DNA from 3 places in the Paucidesulfovibrio longus DSM 6739 genome. Region 3 is predicted to be linked to each of the others. Evidence: riboswitches for the same ligand, from Rfam matches in the RefSeq annotation. Region 3 holds a riboswitch; each other region holds the start of a gene.
What was found. Region 3 has a riboswitch for thiamine pyrophosphate ahead of G452_RS0116695 (sulfide-dependent adenosine diphosphate thiazole synthase). Riboswitches for the same ligand answer to the same signal wherever they lie in the genome.
Positions count from the first base shown of each region.

Region 1: another riboswitch for thiamine pyrophosphate. It lies ahead of thiC (phosphomethylpyrimidine synthase ThiC); the one in region 3 lies ahead of G452_RS0116695 (sulfide-dependent adenosine diphosphate thiazole synthase).
Region 2: another riboswitch for thiamine pyrophosphate. It lies ahead of cytX (putative hydroxymethylpyrimidine transporter CytX); the one in region 3 lies ahead of G452_RS0116695 (sulfide-dependent adenosine diphosphate thiazole synthase).

Region 1 covers NZ_ATVA01000018.1:189,961-194,873, forward strand. The annotation lists gene zwf (glucose-6-phosphate dehydrogenase) at 1-976, shown strand, start outside; gene pgl (6-phosphogluconolactonase) at 1,009-1,773, shown strand; gene G452_RS0116470 (hypothetical protein) at 1,784-2,110, shown strand; gene G452_RS20900 (hypothetical protein) at 2,107-2,562, shown strand; TPP riboswitch at 2,624-2,715, shown strand; gene thiC (phosphomethylpyrimidine synthase ThiC) at 2,806-4,092, shown strand; gene G452_RS0116485 (RHS repeat-associated core domain-containing protein) at 4,393-4,713, opposite strand.
Region 2 covers NZ_ATVA01000013.1:365,947-370,859, reverse strand. The annotation lists gene G452_RS0108855 (TusE/DsrC/DsvC family sulfur relay protein) at 86-403, shown strand; gene G452_RS0108850 (mechanosensitive ion channel family protein) at 590-1,426, shown strand; TPP riboswitch at 1,516-1,615, shown strand; gene cytX (putative hydroxymethylpyrimidine transporter CytX) at 1,672-2,862, shown strand; gene rpmE (50S ribosomal protein L31) at 2,953-3,171, shown strand; gene G452_RS0108835 (DUF1385 domain-containing protein) at 3,339-4,301, shown strand; gene prfA (peptide chain release factor 1) at 4,302-4,913, shown strand, end outside.
Region 3 covers NZ_ATVA01000019.1:22,247-27,159, reverse strand. The annotation lists gene G452_RS0116705 (BON domain-containing protein) at 1-527, opposite strand, end outside; gene G452_RS20150 (RluA family pseudouridine synthase) at 663-1,682, opposite strand; gene G452_RS0116695 (sulfide-dependent adenosine diphosphate thiazole synthase) at 1,858-2,667, opposite strand; TPP riboswitch at 2,806-2,905, opposite strand; gene G452_RS0116690 (TRAP transporter large permease) at 3,005-4,306, opposite strand; gene G452_RS0116685 (TRAP transporter small permease) at 4,308-4,808, opposite strand; gene G452_RS0116680 (TRAP transporter substrate-binding protein) at 4,869-4,913, opposite strand, start outside.

The DNA of each region.
Region 1 (4,913 bases), on a different contig from region 3:
CGCGGCCCTGCACGAGCATTTCGGAGAGGACCAGATTTTCCGCATCGACCACTACCTGGCCAAGGAAACCGTGCAGAACGTGCTTTCCCTGCGGTTCGCCAATGCGCTCTTCGAGCCGGTCTGGAACCGTCGCTACATCCGTTCGGTCACGGTCACGGCGGCGGAGAGCATCGGCGTGGGCCACCGGGCCGGATATTACGACCGTTTCGGCGTGCTGCGCGACATGTTTCAGAACCACATGATGCAGCTGCTGGCGCTCTGCGCCATGGAGCCGCCCTCGCTCTACGAGGCGGACCGCATCCGCGACGAGAAGAACAAGGTCTACCGGGCCTTGCGGCCGTTCCCCACGGAGCGCATCGAGCAGCACCTCGTGCTCGGCCAGTACGCGCCCGGAACCCTGGACGGCGAGCTGGTGCCCGGCTACCTGGACGAGGAAGGAGTGGACCCGGAATCGCTCACGCCCACCTTCGCGGCCATGCGCGTGTATGTGGACAACTGGCGCTGGCAGGGCGTGCCCTTCTGCCTCGTATCCGGCAAGCGCCTCGCGGCCAAGCGCACGGAAATCGTCATCCATTTCCACGAAGTGCCGCATTCCATGTTTCGCAGCGTCTTCGGCGAACACATCGCCTCCAACCGTCTCGTGCTCGGCATCCAGCCGGGCGAGGCCGTGACCCTGACCTTCCAGGCCAAGGCTCCGGGCTCGCGGATGTGCCTGCGGCCCGTAACCATGGAATTCGATTATGCGGCGGGGTTCGACGCGCCCGCCCTGGAAGCCTACGAAAAGGTGCTCCTCGACGTCATGCTCGGCGACCAGACGCTCTTTTGGCGGCAGGACGGCGTGGAACTCTGCTGGGGATTTCTCACGCCCATCCTCATGGGCTGCGACTGCCCGGAGCAGGCCGAGCGCCTGCTGCTCTACAAGGCGGGAACCTGGGGACCGCGCGAGGCCCAGCGGCTCATGGAGCCGGATTCCTGAAACCGGATGCACGCATCCGAGCGGAGGACGTCATGCGCAAGGTCATCGTCCACAAGGACCACGAAGACGCGAGCATGGCCGCGGCCCAGCTGCTGCTCGACAGGGTGGCCGCGCACCCGGCCATGGAATTCCACCTGGGGCTTTCGGGCGGCTCGACTCCGAGGCGCCTTTTCGAACTCCTGGCCGGGGAGCCGTTCCGCTCGCAGATGCCCTGGGGCGACCTGCGTTTCTGGTTCGCGGACGAGCGCGCCGCGCCCCCGGACAGCCCGCTCTCCAATTTCCGGCAGGCCGAGGAACTGCTCTTCGCGCCTCTGGAGATACCCCGGCGGCATGTTCTGCGCATTCCCGCCCAGCGGGGCGCGGCCCAGGCTGCGGCCATCTACGACGAGCTGATGGCGGAGCGGTTCGGCGCTCTTCCCGAAGCCGAGGGCCTGGACATGGTCCTGCTGGGCATGGGCGCGGACGGGCATACGGCGTCGCTTTTTCCCGGCCACGCCGCCCTGGAGCGGCCCGATCCGCCGGACGCCTGGGCCGTGGCCGTGGAGGAGCTTCCCATGGTCCCGGACCCCGGCTCGCCGCACGATTCGGGTGCGGCCGCGGGCCTGGACCGCGTCAGTCTGAGCCTCGCCGCGTTGAACGCCTCGGCGTGCGCCGTGCTGCTGGTCACGGGCGCGGCCAAGTCCGCAGCCCTGGCCGAAGCACTGCGCACGGAGGGCGCTGCCTCTCCGCTGCCCGCCGGGCGCGTTGCCGCGCGGGAAACCATCTGGATCGTTGACCAGGAGGCCCAGGGCCGCTAACGTCCCGCCCATGGCTATCCTCTTGATGCTTTCCATGGCCGGGGCGTTGCTGCTCTGGAAGCTGGCCGCGCCGGACGCGGACCGAAATTTCGCCACGGACGCCGAAAAGGCGGACGAAGCTCCACGTTCCGGCCCGCCCCTGCGGACCCGTCTGCTGGGCGGGCTCGGGCTGGCCCTGCAACTGCCCATCCTGATCGTAGTGCCGCTGCTGCTCCTGGAAGGGGAAACCACGGACATGGTCAGCCTGGTCACGGCCCTGGCCATGCTCGTGCTGCCCGCGATCTTCGCCGTGCTGGGCCTGCGCCTGGTTCTGGGCCTTGTCGAGCCGCGCCCATGAACGCCAAGGGCTTTCTGGCCCCGCTCCAGTCTCTGCATCAGCTCGTGCGGCGCTGGGCGCTGCGTTTTTCCACGGCCCTGGCCGGGGGGGCGCTGGGCGGTCTGGCCGCGTCCGGCGCGGCCTACGGGCTGTGCCGTCTGATCCTGCAACGCCAGACCGGCGTGGACGCCGCGTTCTGGCCGGGCTGGGAATGGGCGGGGCAAGCCTGCGCCTGGGGCGCGGTCGGCGGGCTCCTGCTGCTGCCGCCCTGGCTGCGCCAGAGTGCCACCTTCAAAGGCCTGCTGCTCTCCCTGATTCCCACGGCGGCCATGCTCGCCGGATTGATTCCCCAGCCGCACACCGCGCCCGCGTCCATCGCCGAGGGCGAACTGGTCCTGGCCGTGGTCCCCGGAGCCAACGCGGCCTGGGGCCTCGCGGCCTGCTGGTGGATGAAGCTCTGCGGCGAGCGCTGAGCGGCAAAGGCTTCCGGTTTTGTCGGGTCGGGTTGACGCCCCGCCGCCAGCGCAGTAGGGATCGGGCAGGCAGGGGTGGCTGGAGAGCCTGAGAGGATACCCTTAGAACCTGATCCGGGTCATACCGGCGAAGGGAGCTGATATCCGAGCGTGCGCGCCGCTGCCGTTTCCCTGAAAGGAAGCGGCTTTTTTGCGGCCGTGCGCGAGCCGCCCCACCAACCGCAACCGCATGGAGGTGGGCTGATGATCCACACGCAAAAGACCCGCAAGCAGATGGCCGAAGACGGCCTGATCACCGAGGAAACGGCCCTGGCGGCCGCGCAGGAAGGGCTGGAACCCGAAGCCGTGCGCGCGGCCCTGGCCGAGGGAACCCTCGTCATCCCCGGCAACAGCCGCCGCAAACTGGCCCAGCCCCGCGCCGTGGGCCTGGGCGCGTCCGTGAAGGTCAACGCCAACATCGGGGCCTCGCCCTACCGTTCCAGCCTGGACGAGGAACTGGCCAAGCTCGACGCCGCCGTGGCCGCCGGGGCGGACTCCGTCATGGATCTTTCCCTGGGACCGGACCAGATCCGCATCCGCAGGGCCGTGCTGGAACGCTCGCCCGTGATGGTCGGCACCGTGCCCCTGTATCAGACCGCGTTCGAGCTTTCCGCGAGCAGGCGGGACATGGCCGAGATGACCGCGGACGACTTCCTGGCCACGGTGCGCCGCCAGGCCGAGGAAGGCGTGGACTTCATGACCATCCACAGCGGCGTGACCCGCTCGTCCGTGGCCGCCATGAACGCCCAGGGCCGCGTGCTCGGCGTGGTCAGCCGGGGCGGCTCCTTCCTGGTGGACTGGATGCGCAAAAACGACCGCGAGTCCCCGCTCTATGAGCAGTTCGACGACATCCTGGACATCCTCGCCGAGTACGACGTGACCCTGTCCCTGGGCGACGGCATGCGCCCCGGCGCGGGCGCGGACGCGGGCGACTGCGCCCAGACCGCCGAGCTGCTGACCCTGGCCGAGCTGACCCGCCGGGCCTGGGCCAAGGGCGTGCAGGTGATCATCGAGGGGCCGGGCCACGTGACCCTGGACAAGATCGCCGAGCAGATGCGCCTGCAAAAAAGCCTCTGCGGGGGCGCGCCGTTCTATATTCTCGGCCCGCTGGTCACGGACGTGGCCGCCGGATACGACCACATCGCCGGGGCCATCGGCGGGGCTTTCGCAGCCATGCACGGCGCGGACTTCCTCTGCTACGTGACCCCGGCGGAGCACCTGCGCCTGCCCACGGCCGAGGACGTGCGCGAGGGCACCGTGGCCTCCAAGATCGCGGCCCACGCCGGGGATCTGGCGCGCGGCCGCAAAAGCTCCATGGCGCGCGACCGGGCCATGTCCGTGGCGCGCAAGAATCTGGACTGGGAAGCGCAGATCGGGCTGTGCATCGACCCGGCCAAGGCCCGCGCCTACCGCGAGCAGAGCGAGATCGGCACGGACGACGTCTGCACCATGTGCGGGGAGTTCTGCGCCATCAAGCGGCTGAATCAGTAAGGAATCGGCAAGCGCCGATGGATGGAAAGAAGACGGGGAATCCGAGAGGGTTCCCCGTAATTGTTCGCTGTGGCGAAAAGCTTCGGCCCGCACGGAAAGATTGGGCGGAAGAGTGCCGTTTCTGGACAGAAGGCCCGCAGGGCCGTCTTGCGACTCGTCCGCACGAACAGATCAAATCATCCAGGCAATACCCGTACCAGTCCGGGTCGCCGCCCGTGTTTCCGATGGGATCCTGGGCGGTGAAACGTCCGGTGTCGGGCTCTGATTTCAGATGTGGGAGTCCCGCCAGCCGAAGCGCCCCTATGTCCGAGTGGGGCCCGTATCCCAATCGTGCAGGCCGCCCGCAAATCCCAAGGGCGAACGCAGATACGGGTTGCCGTCCTTCACCACGTTGCCGAAAGCGTCGTACAGGATTTCCTTTGCCTTGCCTTCGGTCGGAAACTCAACCACGCGCGCGCTGCCAATCTGGACCGTATGCAGTAGGATTTCAACGCCTTGTATCTGGTAACGCGCGACCAACCCAACGGTCCAGCAGTACAGGACATTGGCCAACTCCTGTCTTTTCCCAATGTCTGCCTGAGGGGTGGCTATGGACAGCGAATGCACAGCTTTTACTTTCATTTTCTTTGGCTAACATCTTGGTATTCCGAAACTTGGGTAGGTCGTTCTGACGACAATGCCTGGGCTATGTACGTGGAGAGGTGAGAGCAACCGAGGATTCAGTACAGCGCTAACCCGCATCGGAGATATAGAGCAAATAAGGGGAACTCCACGGGAGTTCCCCTTAATCGTCCCCAACAGCGCCGGAAGCCAGTTTCGTG
Region 2 (4,913 bases), on a different contig from region 3:
TGATCGGATATGGAACAGCCCCGGACTTCGTTGCCGGGTGCGGAGTTGGCGCCGAAAGGCATTCAACCAACCAGGAGGAAAGAATATGGCTACTGTTGAATTCAAGGGCAAATCCTTTGAGGTCGATGAGGACGGTTTCCTGCAGAGCTTCGATACTTGGAACCCGGATTGGGTCGAGTACGTCAAGGAGCAGGAAGGCATCGCCGAGATTTCTCCCGACCACCAGAAGGTCATCGAGTTCCTGCAGGACTACTACAAGAAAAACGGCATCGCCCCGATGGTGCGCATCCTCTCCAAGGTCACCGGCTTCAAGCTGAAGCAGATCTACGAGCTGTTCCCGTCCGGCCCCGGCAAGGGAGCCTGTAAGATGGCCGGCCTGCCCAAGCCCACCGGCTGCGTGTAATTCGCGCGACCAGAAAATTCTAAGGCGGAAGCTGCGGCTTCCGCCTTTTTTTTGCGCCGTTGCATTTGCCTGTTCCCCGGTGCGCGTAATGTGTGCTAGAAAAAATCGTCTCGCATTGCTCTTCGGGAGTGGTTTGGACCGTAGTACCGTCGTTGCGCATTGTTCAACCCAAATGGAGGATCGTTGATGGCTGGTTTTGATATTGCTGGCACCGTGCAGAGCATGCTGCATATGCTGTCGCTTTGGATCGGGGAATACGGGATTCGGCTGGTCGTGGCCCTGGTCATCTTCTATGTCGGCCTCGTGATTTCCCGCAAGGTCGCCGCACTGGTCGGACGGATCATGTCGAAGGCCAAGGTGGACGACACGTTGATCTGCTTCACCCGCAACATGATTCACTACATGCTTCTGACCGTGGTCGGCATAGCCGCTCTCGGACAACTCGGCATCAACGTGACCTCCTTCCTGGCCGTACTCGGCGCCGCAGGCCTGGCCGTCGGCCTCGCGCTCAAGGATTCCCTGTCCAACTTCGCCTCCGGCGTCATGCTGATCCTCTTCCGCTTTTTCCGCGTCGGGGACTATGTCACCGTCGCCGGCACGTCCGGCACGGTGAAGGCCGTGAACCTCTTCAACACCGAACTGGCCACGCCGGACAACCAGAAGGTCTACGTGCCCAACTCCAGCATCACGGGCGGCGTCATCGTCAACGTCACCGCCAACGACACGCGGCGCATCGACCTGGTCGTGGGCATCGGTTACGGCGACAAGATCTCCCAGGCCCAGGGCATTCTGGAGCGACTGGTCGCCGCGGATTCCCGCATCCTGGAGACTCCCGCGCCCACTGTGGCGGTTTCGGAGCTGGCCGACAGCAGCGTGAACTTCGTGGTCCGTCCCTGGGTCGCCACGGGCGACTACTGGGCCGTGCGTTTCGACCTGATCAGGGCCATCAAGGAAACGTTCGACGAAGAAGGCGTTTCCATCCCCTTCCCGCAGCAGGACGTGCATCTTTTCAACGAAAAGTAGTGCTTCCCCGCGCCGAATCCGGGCCGGGCGCGTCTCGAACGGCGCGTCCGGCCCGCTTGCTCATGCAGGAGCGATCTGCTAGGCAAAACAACAGCCGATAGGGGTGCTTCGGTCGGACCGAAGCTGAGATCACACCCTTCGAACGTGAAGCAGTTCGCACTGCCGTACGGAATTTGGCGCAGATAATCTTTGCACCTCGTTTCGCGCAGTGCCCCTGGAATACCTTCTCCAAAGGGGCTTTTTACGTGTCCAAACAACAGCTTTCCTTTGCCAATCTCTTCTTTCTCTGGTTCGGCGCGGCCGTGTCCGTGGCCGAAATCCTCACGGGCGGGCTGCTGGCCGACCTCGGCCTTGAGCGGGCCATGTGGGCCAACGTTCTGGGGCATCTCGCCGGAACCTCGCTGCTCGTGCTGGCGGGCTGGATCGGGTTTCGCGAGCGCCTGCCCGCGATCATGTCCACGCGCATCTCGTTCGGCCGCCAGGGATCCTGGCTCATTTCCGGCATCAACGTCCTCCAGCTTCTGGGCTGGACCGCATGGATGGTGCTGCTCGGCGGCGGCGCCTTGAACAGTCTGACCACGCAGCTGTGGGGATTCGATCATCAGGCGGCGCTCTCCGCCGTGGTCGGGGCGTGCATCGCCTTCTGGGTCTTTCTCGGCGTGCGCGGCTTCAAGTGGCTGAACATGGTCGCGGTGAGCCTGCTGCTGGTGCTCACGGTCGTTCTCAGCTGGGTGCTCCTGAACCGTCCGGGAGCGCTGTCGGGCGGGGCCGGGCCGGGCGAATTCCATTTCGGCTTTGAAATGGCCATCATCATGCCCCTGTCCTGGTTCCCGCTCATCGCCGACTATACTTCCATGTCCCGGTCGCGCACGGCTTCCTGGCTGGCGCCGCTTCTGGGATATCTCTTCGGCAGTTGCTGGATGTACGGCATCGGCATTCTTGGCGCGCTGCATTCCGGCAGCTTCGACCCCGCACGGATGATGCTCGCGGCCAATCTCGGTCTGGCCGCCCTGGCGGTCATCGGCCTGTCCACGATCACGACCACGTTTCTTGACGTCTATTCCGCCGCGGTTTCCACCCTGAACGTCTTCCCGAAACTGGACCGCCGCTGGACCTCCGTGTTCTTCGCCGCCGTGGGAACGGTTTTGGCCATGTTCGTGCCCATCACGGAATATGAATGGTTTCTCTACCTGCTCGGCTCGATTTTCGCACCGCTTATCGCCGTGCTGCTGACGGATTACTTCATCTTGCGCACGGATCGGCGCGATTCCGACTGGGATCCCGCCGCGACCTTGAGCCTTGCGCTCGGCGTCGCGCTGTATTATCAGCTGAAGCCCTACGGACTCGTGGTCGGTCCAACCCTGATCACGATTCTGGGCACTTGTCTGCTGCACTTGACGGTGCGCGGCCTGGCCAAGACGTTTTTCAGGGTATAAAAATGTTGGAGCATGCCGAATGTCCCTTGCCAAACGGGCGACATGCGGATATATAGCTCTGCTTCACGCAATCAATGACAGGAGACCGTCATGAAACAGGATATCCATCCCAAGCTTTACAAGGCCAAGATCACTTGCCACTGCGGTTACGAAGCCGAGATTCTTACCACCAAGGGCGAGAAGCTTGAGCTTGAAATCTGCTCCCAGTGCCACCCCTTCTACACCGGAAAGCAGCGCTTTGTGGACACCGCTGGCCGCATCGACCGCTTCCGCAAGAAGTACGCGCAGTTCGGGCAGGAAAAGAATTAGCCTTCTTCTTCGGCCTCGGCCGCAAGAAATGCCTCTATTGGGCTTACCCAATGGAGGTTTTCTTGTTTGTCCGAAAAGTGGGGAGGCCCCATGCGGCGCGCTTTACTTTTCCGGGGCAGACATTATCCTCGGTGGGTGGCTGAACGTCTTTCCACAGTGAGGTTCCCGTGAATTTGACTCGTCTTCTCTGCGCTGCGCCGAAAATCTCGGTGGGCGGACAGGCCGTAATCGAGGGCGTCATGATGCGCGCCCGCGACCGTCTCGCCATCGCTGTCCGGCGGCCCGACGGAGAGATCAAGGTCGAGCTGCGGCCCTGGTTCTCGCTGACCGACCATCCCTGGTTGAAAAAGCCGTTCGTGCGCGGCTTTCCCGTGCTGCTGGAAACCATGGTCAACGGCATCAAGGCGTTGAACTGGTCGGCCAACGAGGCCCTGCTGGAAGAAGACGAGGAGACGGGCGAGGAGTCGAGCGGACTTTCCACCTGGCATCTCGTGCTCACCCTCGGTGCTGCGCTGGCCTTCGCCCTGGGGCTTTTCGTGGTCCTGCCGCACTTCTTCTCCATCGTCATGGAATGGTGGGGGCTCGGCGGAGATGTGGACGCGCTTTCGTTCCATGCCTGGGACGGCCTGTTCAAGATGATCATGTTCATCGGCTACATCCTGGCGATCTCCTATATGCCCGATATCCGGCGCGTATTTCAATATCATGGGGCGGAACACAAGACCATCTGGACCTTCGAGAGCGGCGCGGAATTGACCCCGGAGAGCGCACGCGGCTACAGCCGTCTGCATCCCCGTTGCGGCACGGCCTTCCTGCTCTTCGTCCTGGCTCTGTCCATCATCCTTTTTGCCGTGCTCGTTCCCTTGCTGCTGCGAATCTGGTCGCCGCAGGTCTTTCTGCTCAAGCATCTCTACATCGTGGGGCTCAAGCTGGTGCTGATGATTCCCGTCAGCTCCCTTTCCTACGAATTGATTCGTTTTTCCGGAAAGTTCCACAAGAATTTCATGTGCCGCATGCTCTGCTGGCCCGGCCTGCTGCTTCAGGGGCTGACCACCAAGGAGCCGGACGACGCACAGATCGAGGTAGCCATTGCGGCCCTGCAATGCGCCATATCCGAGGAGGGCGCCTAAATGTTCGCAAGATTGGATGAGACCGAGGTCGCATTCGAAGAGCTGGAAAAACAGCTCGCCGACCCCGCCATTTTCAACGACCAGGAACGCTATCGCAAGGTCACCAAGGCGCACAGCGAACTGGGCGAGATCGTGAACGTCTATCGAGAGTACAAGGCGGTTTCGCAGAATCTCGCGGACAACAAGGAATTGGCCCGGGACAAGGATCCTGAAATTCGGGAAATGGCCCATGCCGAGATTCCGGAATTAGAGGAACGAGTGGAAGAGCTTGCCGAAAAGCTCAAGATTCTGCTGCTTCCGACCGACCCCATGGATGAAAAGAACATCATCCTCGAAATCCGCGCCGGAACGGGCGGCGACGAAGCCGCGCTTTTCGCCGCGGACCTGTTTCGGATGTATTGCCGCTATGCCGAAGAAAAGCGCTGGAAGGTCGAGCTGGTCGATGAGCATGAGACCGGCACCGGCGGCTTCAAGGAAGTCATCGCCAGCATCGCGGGCGACCGCGTCTACAGCCATCTGAAATACGAATCCGGAACGCACCGGGTGCAGCGCGTTCCGGCCACGGAATCCCAGGGCCGCATTCATACCTCCGCCGTGACCGTGGCCATCATG
Region 3 (4,913 bases):
ACCTTGGCGGCAACGGCCTTGGCCTGGGCGATTTCGGCCTTATCGGCCACGAGGCCGAGCAGCACGATGGTCCGGCACTGAAGGGCCTTCACGTCCACGTTGTATCCGTGCACGATGTCGTCGGCAACCAGCCGCGCGCCCACTTCCTGGGCCAGGGCGAGATTGGCGAGGTCGCTGCAATCCTCGCGCTCGGACCGGGGCCGGGCGTAGACCGTGACCCCACGCACTCCCTCGACCTTGGCGGCGATGCGCTTGGCCGCTTCCAGCTGCGCGGTGTTCAGGTATTCGCCCACGAGGTAGACCTGCCCATCGTAGGCCGAGGCGGAAAGGTCCGTCATGCCCACCGCTTCGTTGTCCGCGAAGCGGGCCAGAATCTCCGTGGAAATGGCCTTGTCTCCGGCGAGAACGCTGGTTTCGCGGGGGTCGGAGGCGTATTTGTATCCGGACGTGTAGGGATTGCAGCCCGCAAGGACGGCGAGAGAGAGCAGGCAGAGCAGGCGGAGCGGAGCGGAGAGCGTGCGGGGCATGTTCGGGGATTCCTCCAAAAGGGTGAATGGGGTGCGCACGGAGGGCGCAGTATCTCGCAATCACGGACCGCGCGCAATGAGCTTCCGGACCTTTTTGGAGGAACGGATACGGCGCGGCGGACGGACCGGGCGGCCTCAGCGCGCCGCGGAAGGGTCCGGTTGCCTATCTGCCGGAAAAGTATGCAGGATATGTTCCGGGACCGCGTAGCGGCCCTGCCAGGGGGGCGGCAGGCGCAGCTCCAGACCCGGCAGGACGAGTTGGAAGGCGTGCAGATACATCGCTGAATTCGATATGTTTTTCTTGGCGTTCCGACCGTCCTGAAGACCGTATTTCCGGTCGCCCACGATGGGATGGCCGCGCTCGGCGAGCTGCACGCGGATCTGGTGGGTGCGGCCCGTGAGCAGGGTCACGGCCAAAAGGCTGACGCCCTTTTCCCCGCAGTCCGCATCCGGCAGGAGCAGGGGCCGAACCCTGGCCAGGGCGACCTTGCCGCTCCCGGCGGTGACGCGCTCCTCTCCGGGGGCGCCGCTTTTTTCCAGACGGTCTTCCAGGGTGATTTCCCCGGCGTGGGGCCAGCGCCCGCGCACCCAGGCCAGGTAGGTCTTGCGCAGTCCGCCGGAGGCGATCAGGTCGTTCAGCTCGCGCAGTTTGTTGTAGGTCTTGGCGGCCAGGAGCAGGCCGGAGGTGTCGCGGTCCAGGCGGTGGGCCAGGGTGGGGGCGAAGTCGCTGCCCGCGTGGCGGGCGGCCAGCCGAGCGGCCACGGAATCGTCGTGGCCCGTGCCGCCGTGGGCGGGCAGTCCCGCGGGCTTGGCCAGCACCACGAGGTCGTCGTCCTCGTGGACAACGCGCAGCCCAGGGGCGGGCTTGCGGCTCCCTGTCCGGCTCCCGGCGTCCAGCGCGTCCGGCTTTCTGTCCTTTCCGCGCTCCTGTCCCTCCGGGGCCGGGGCGTCGTAGGGGGGAATGCGCACGAGCTGCCCCTCGGCGATGCGGTCGAAGGGCTTTTTGCGCCCGCCGTCCACGCGCACCTGCCCGGTGCGGATCCATTTCTGGATGGCCGAGCGCGGCACAGCGCCCCGAAGGCGGCGCTCCAGGTATTGCAGCAGCTTCTGGCCGTCCTCGGCGCGGCTCACGGTCAGGGTGGTCACGCCGGGCATGGCGCTTCCTTTCCGGTGCCGGGCGCGGCGGCGGCTCGGTTCGGGCGATGTCGTTCGGGCATGGCGCATGGTCGCCGAGGTCGGGGGCCTTCGTCAACGCCAAAGGCGTCCCTGCGTTTCGCGCGGCAGGCAAAAGCAGGGGGAGCCGAAGCTCCCCCCTTGTTGGAATGTCGCGCTAGCCGCGCAGCTGTTTGGCGATCTCTTCGGCCACCTTCAGTCCGGAGAGGAGCATGCCCCCGAAGATGGGGCCCATGCGGTAGGAGCCGTAGGTGGCGTTGGCGGCCATGCCCGCGACCCACATGCCGGGGAAGACCTCGCGGGTGTTGTCCACCGTGGTGGTCTCGGCGCGCTCGGCCCACATGGACTGCTCGCCCTCGATGCCGCCGGAGGGCGTGTTCAGGCGCACGTCGTTCTTGCGCACCAGGGTCTTGAGCACTTCGGTGGCGTGGCCCGTGGCCTCGATCAGGCACTTGGAGCCGAGCACCACGGGGTCGATGTGCAGCCCGGCCATTTCCACGGGCGAGGAGTTGATGACCAGTCCGGTCACGCGCTTGCCGCCCGCTTCCTCGCGGATGCAGACGTCTTCCACCGTGGTGCAGTTGAAGACCTTGGCCCCGGCCACGCAGGCGCGGGAGGCCAGGGTGGTGGTGCAGGTCACGGCGTCGGCCGTGTAGTAGCCGTCGCGGTAGAGTTCCACGGGCACGCCCGCCTCTTCGAGGATGTGGCGGCTTTCCTCCTGGACCACGACCATGTTCCAGGTCATGCCGCCGCCCCACATGCCGCCGCCGAGGGACAGCTTGCGCTCGAACAGGCCCACGTTGAAGCCTTCGGAAGCCAGCTTCCAGGCGGCGGTCAGGCCGGAAGGGCCGCCGCCCACGATGGCCACGTCCAGGTCCAGGCAGGACTTGAACTTGGCGAAGTAGCGGTCCGCGATGGCCTCGGTGATGACGCGTTCGTCCAGGGGTTTGGGTTGATTCGGGTTCATGAGCGTCCTCCTTAAGCGAGATAAGGTTGGCTCCGCCGGTGCGGAGCAAGACGCCGATGGGGGTACGCAAAAAAGGGCGCGAAACGTTCGCGCCCCAGCGTTCTGACAAAGAGGGAGATGGATGAGGGGCCAATGGCCCCCTTTGGAATCCGAGTTCCCTTCGCCAGTGTGAACTGGAGCAGGTTCGATGGGTGTGCTCTCAGCCCCGCAGATGAGCGGGACACCCCAACCGGACAGGGGCGGTCTATCAGGGGGCGGGTGGGGAGGCAAGCGTTTTTTTGCGGGGTGCGGAACCCTTGTGCGGCGGGCCTTGCGGCCCGCCATGCACCATGCCGGGCTACATCAGGCCGGGCAGGTAGAGCACCAGGGCGGGGAAGATCATCAGCAGGGCGACCACGACCGCATAGCAGGCCAGGAAGTAGCTCACCCCGGCGAAAACATGCCGCATGGGCACGTCCTGGGCCATGGAGGCCACGATGAAGGTGTTCACGCCCACGGGCGGGGTGATGGCTCCCATGGTCGTGACCACGGTGATGAGCACGCCGAACCAGATCAGGTCGTAGCCCATGGCCTGGACCACGGGTTGGAAGATGGGGATGGTCACCAGGAGCAGGGCCAGGGCGTCCATGACCATGCCGCCCACGGCGTAGATCAGGCAGATGAGCACGATCACGGTCCAGGCGGGCACGGGCAGGGAGGTCACGAAGGCGGCGATTTCCGTGGGCAGCCGGGCGATGGTCAGGAACTTGGCGAAGATCACCGCGCCCATCATGATCACCAGGATCATGCAGGATATCTTGATGGTGTCGCTGAGGGCCTGGATGAACTTGCTCACGGTCATCTTGCCTGTGGCCACGGCGAGCAGGAGCGCCAGGGCCGAGCCTGCCGCGCCCACTTCCGTGGGCGAGAAGAGCCCGGCGAAGAGCCCGCCCATGACCAGGCCGAAGAGCACGATCATTTCCAGGGAGCCGGGCAGGGAACGCAGCTTGTCCAGGAAGGAGGTGCGCGGTCCGGCCGGGCCCCAGGCGGGGTGGCGCAGGCAGAGCGCCCAGACCGTTCCCAGAAAGAGCGCCAGGAGCAAAATGCCCGGCACCATGCCGCCCCAGAAGAGCTTGCCGATGCTCTCGCCGACCTGCAAGCCGTAGATGATCAGCACCACGGACGGGGGGATGACCACGCCCAGGGTGGACCCGGCGGCCACCACGCCCGTGGAGAGCACCGGGCTGTAGCCGTATTTCTTCATTTCCGGCAGGGCCACGGAGCTCATGGTCGCGGCCGTGGCCGTGTTCGAGCCGCAGATGGCGGCGAACCCGCCGCAGGCCAGCACCGTGGCCATGGCCATGCCGCCCCGGATCTGTCCCATCCAGACGTAGGCGGTCTTGTAGAGCCGCTCGTTGACCCCGGAGTAGAAGCAGATCTGGCCCATGAGGATGAACAGGGGGATCACGGTCAGCCCGTAGCTGGAGAAGGTGTCCCAGACCACGGTGCCGAGCATGGCGCGGGCCGCGTTCATGTTCAGGATCAGGGCGTAGCCCGCGAAGCCGAGCACGCCCATGGCGAAGCCCACGGGAATGCGGAAGAGAAAGATGACGGCCAGGAGCAGGACGATGCCTGCGAGGCCGATGCTGGTCGGATCCATGTCAGCCCTGGATTTCCTGCGGGAGCAGGGTTTTGAGGAAGTCCACGAAGAGGACGAAGGCCATGGCCAGGCAGCCGAAGGCCGCGGCGAAAACAAAGAAATGGTAGGGGATGCGCAGCGTCTGCGAGAGTTCCCCGGTGCGGATCAGATCCATTCCCCAGTCCATGGTTTCCTCGGCGGCCAGCGCGAAGAAGGCGCAGGAGACGAGATACTGGATCGCGTCGGAACCGCGCTGGAGCGCCTTGGGCATCTGCTCCGTGAGCAGGCCCACGAAGATGTGCCCGCGCTTGCGCTGGGCGAATCCCAGGGAAAAGGCCGTCAGCACCGCGCCGAAGAAGCCGACCAGTTCCACGGTGCCCTGGATGGGTTCGGCCACGGCGCGCAGGATCATGTTGGCGCAGGCCAGGAGCATGGCGGCCACGAGGAATATTCCGGCGAGCACCGCCAGGGCGGTGGCCATGCGTCCGGCCGCGGCGTCGAGATGGCGAAGGAGCGTCTGCATTGGCGGTCCGATGAAGCGCCGCGCTCCCCCGCAAGAGGGAGCGCGGCGAAACGGTTGCGGCTAGTTTGCGAACTGGGCCTTGAAGGCGAGCAGGTCGTCCATGAT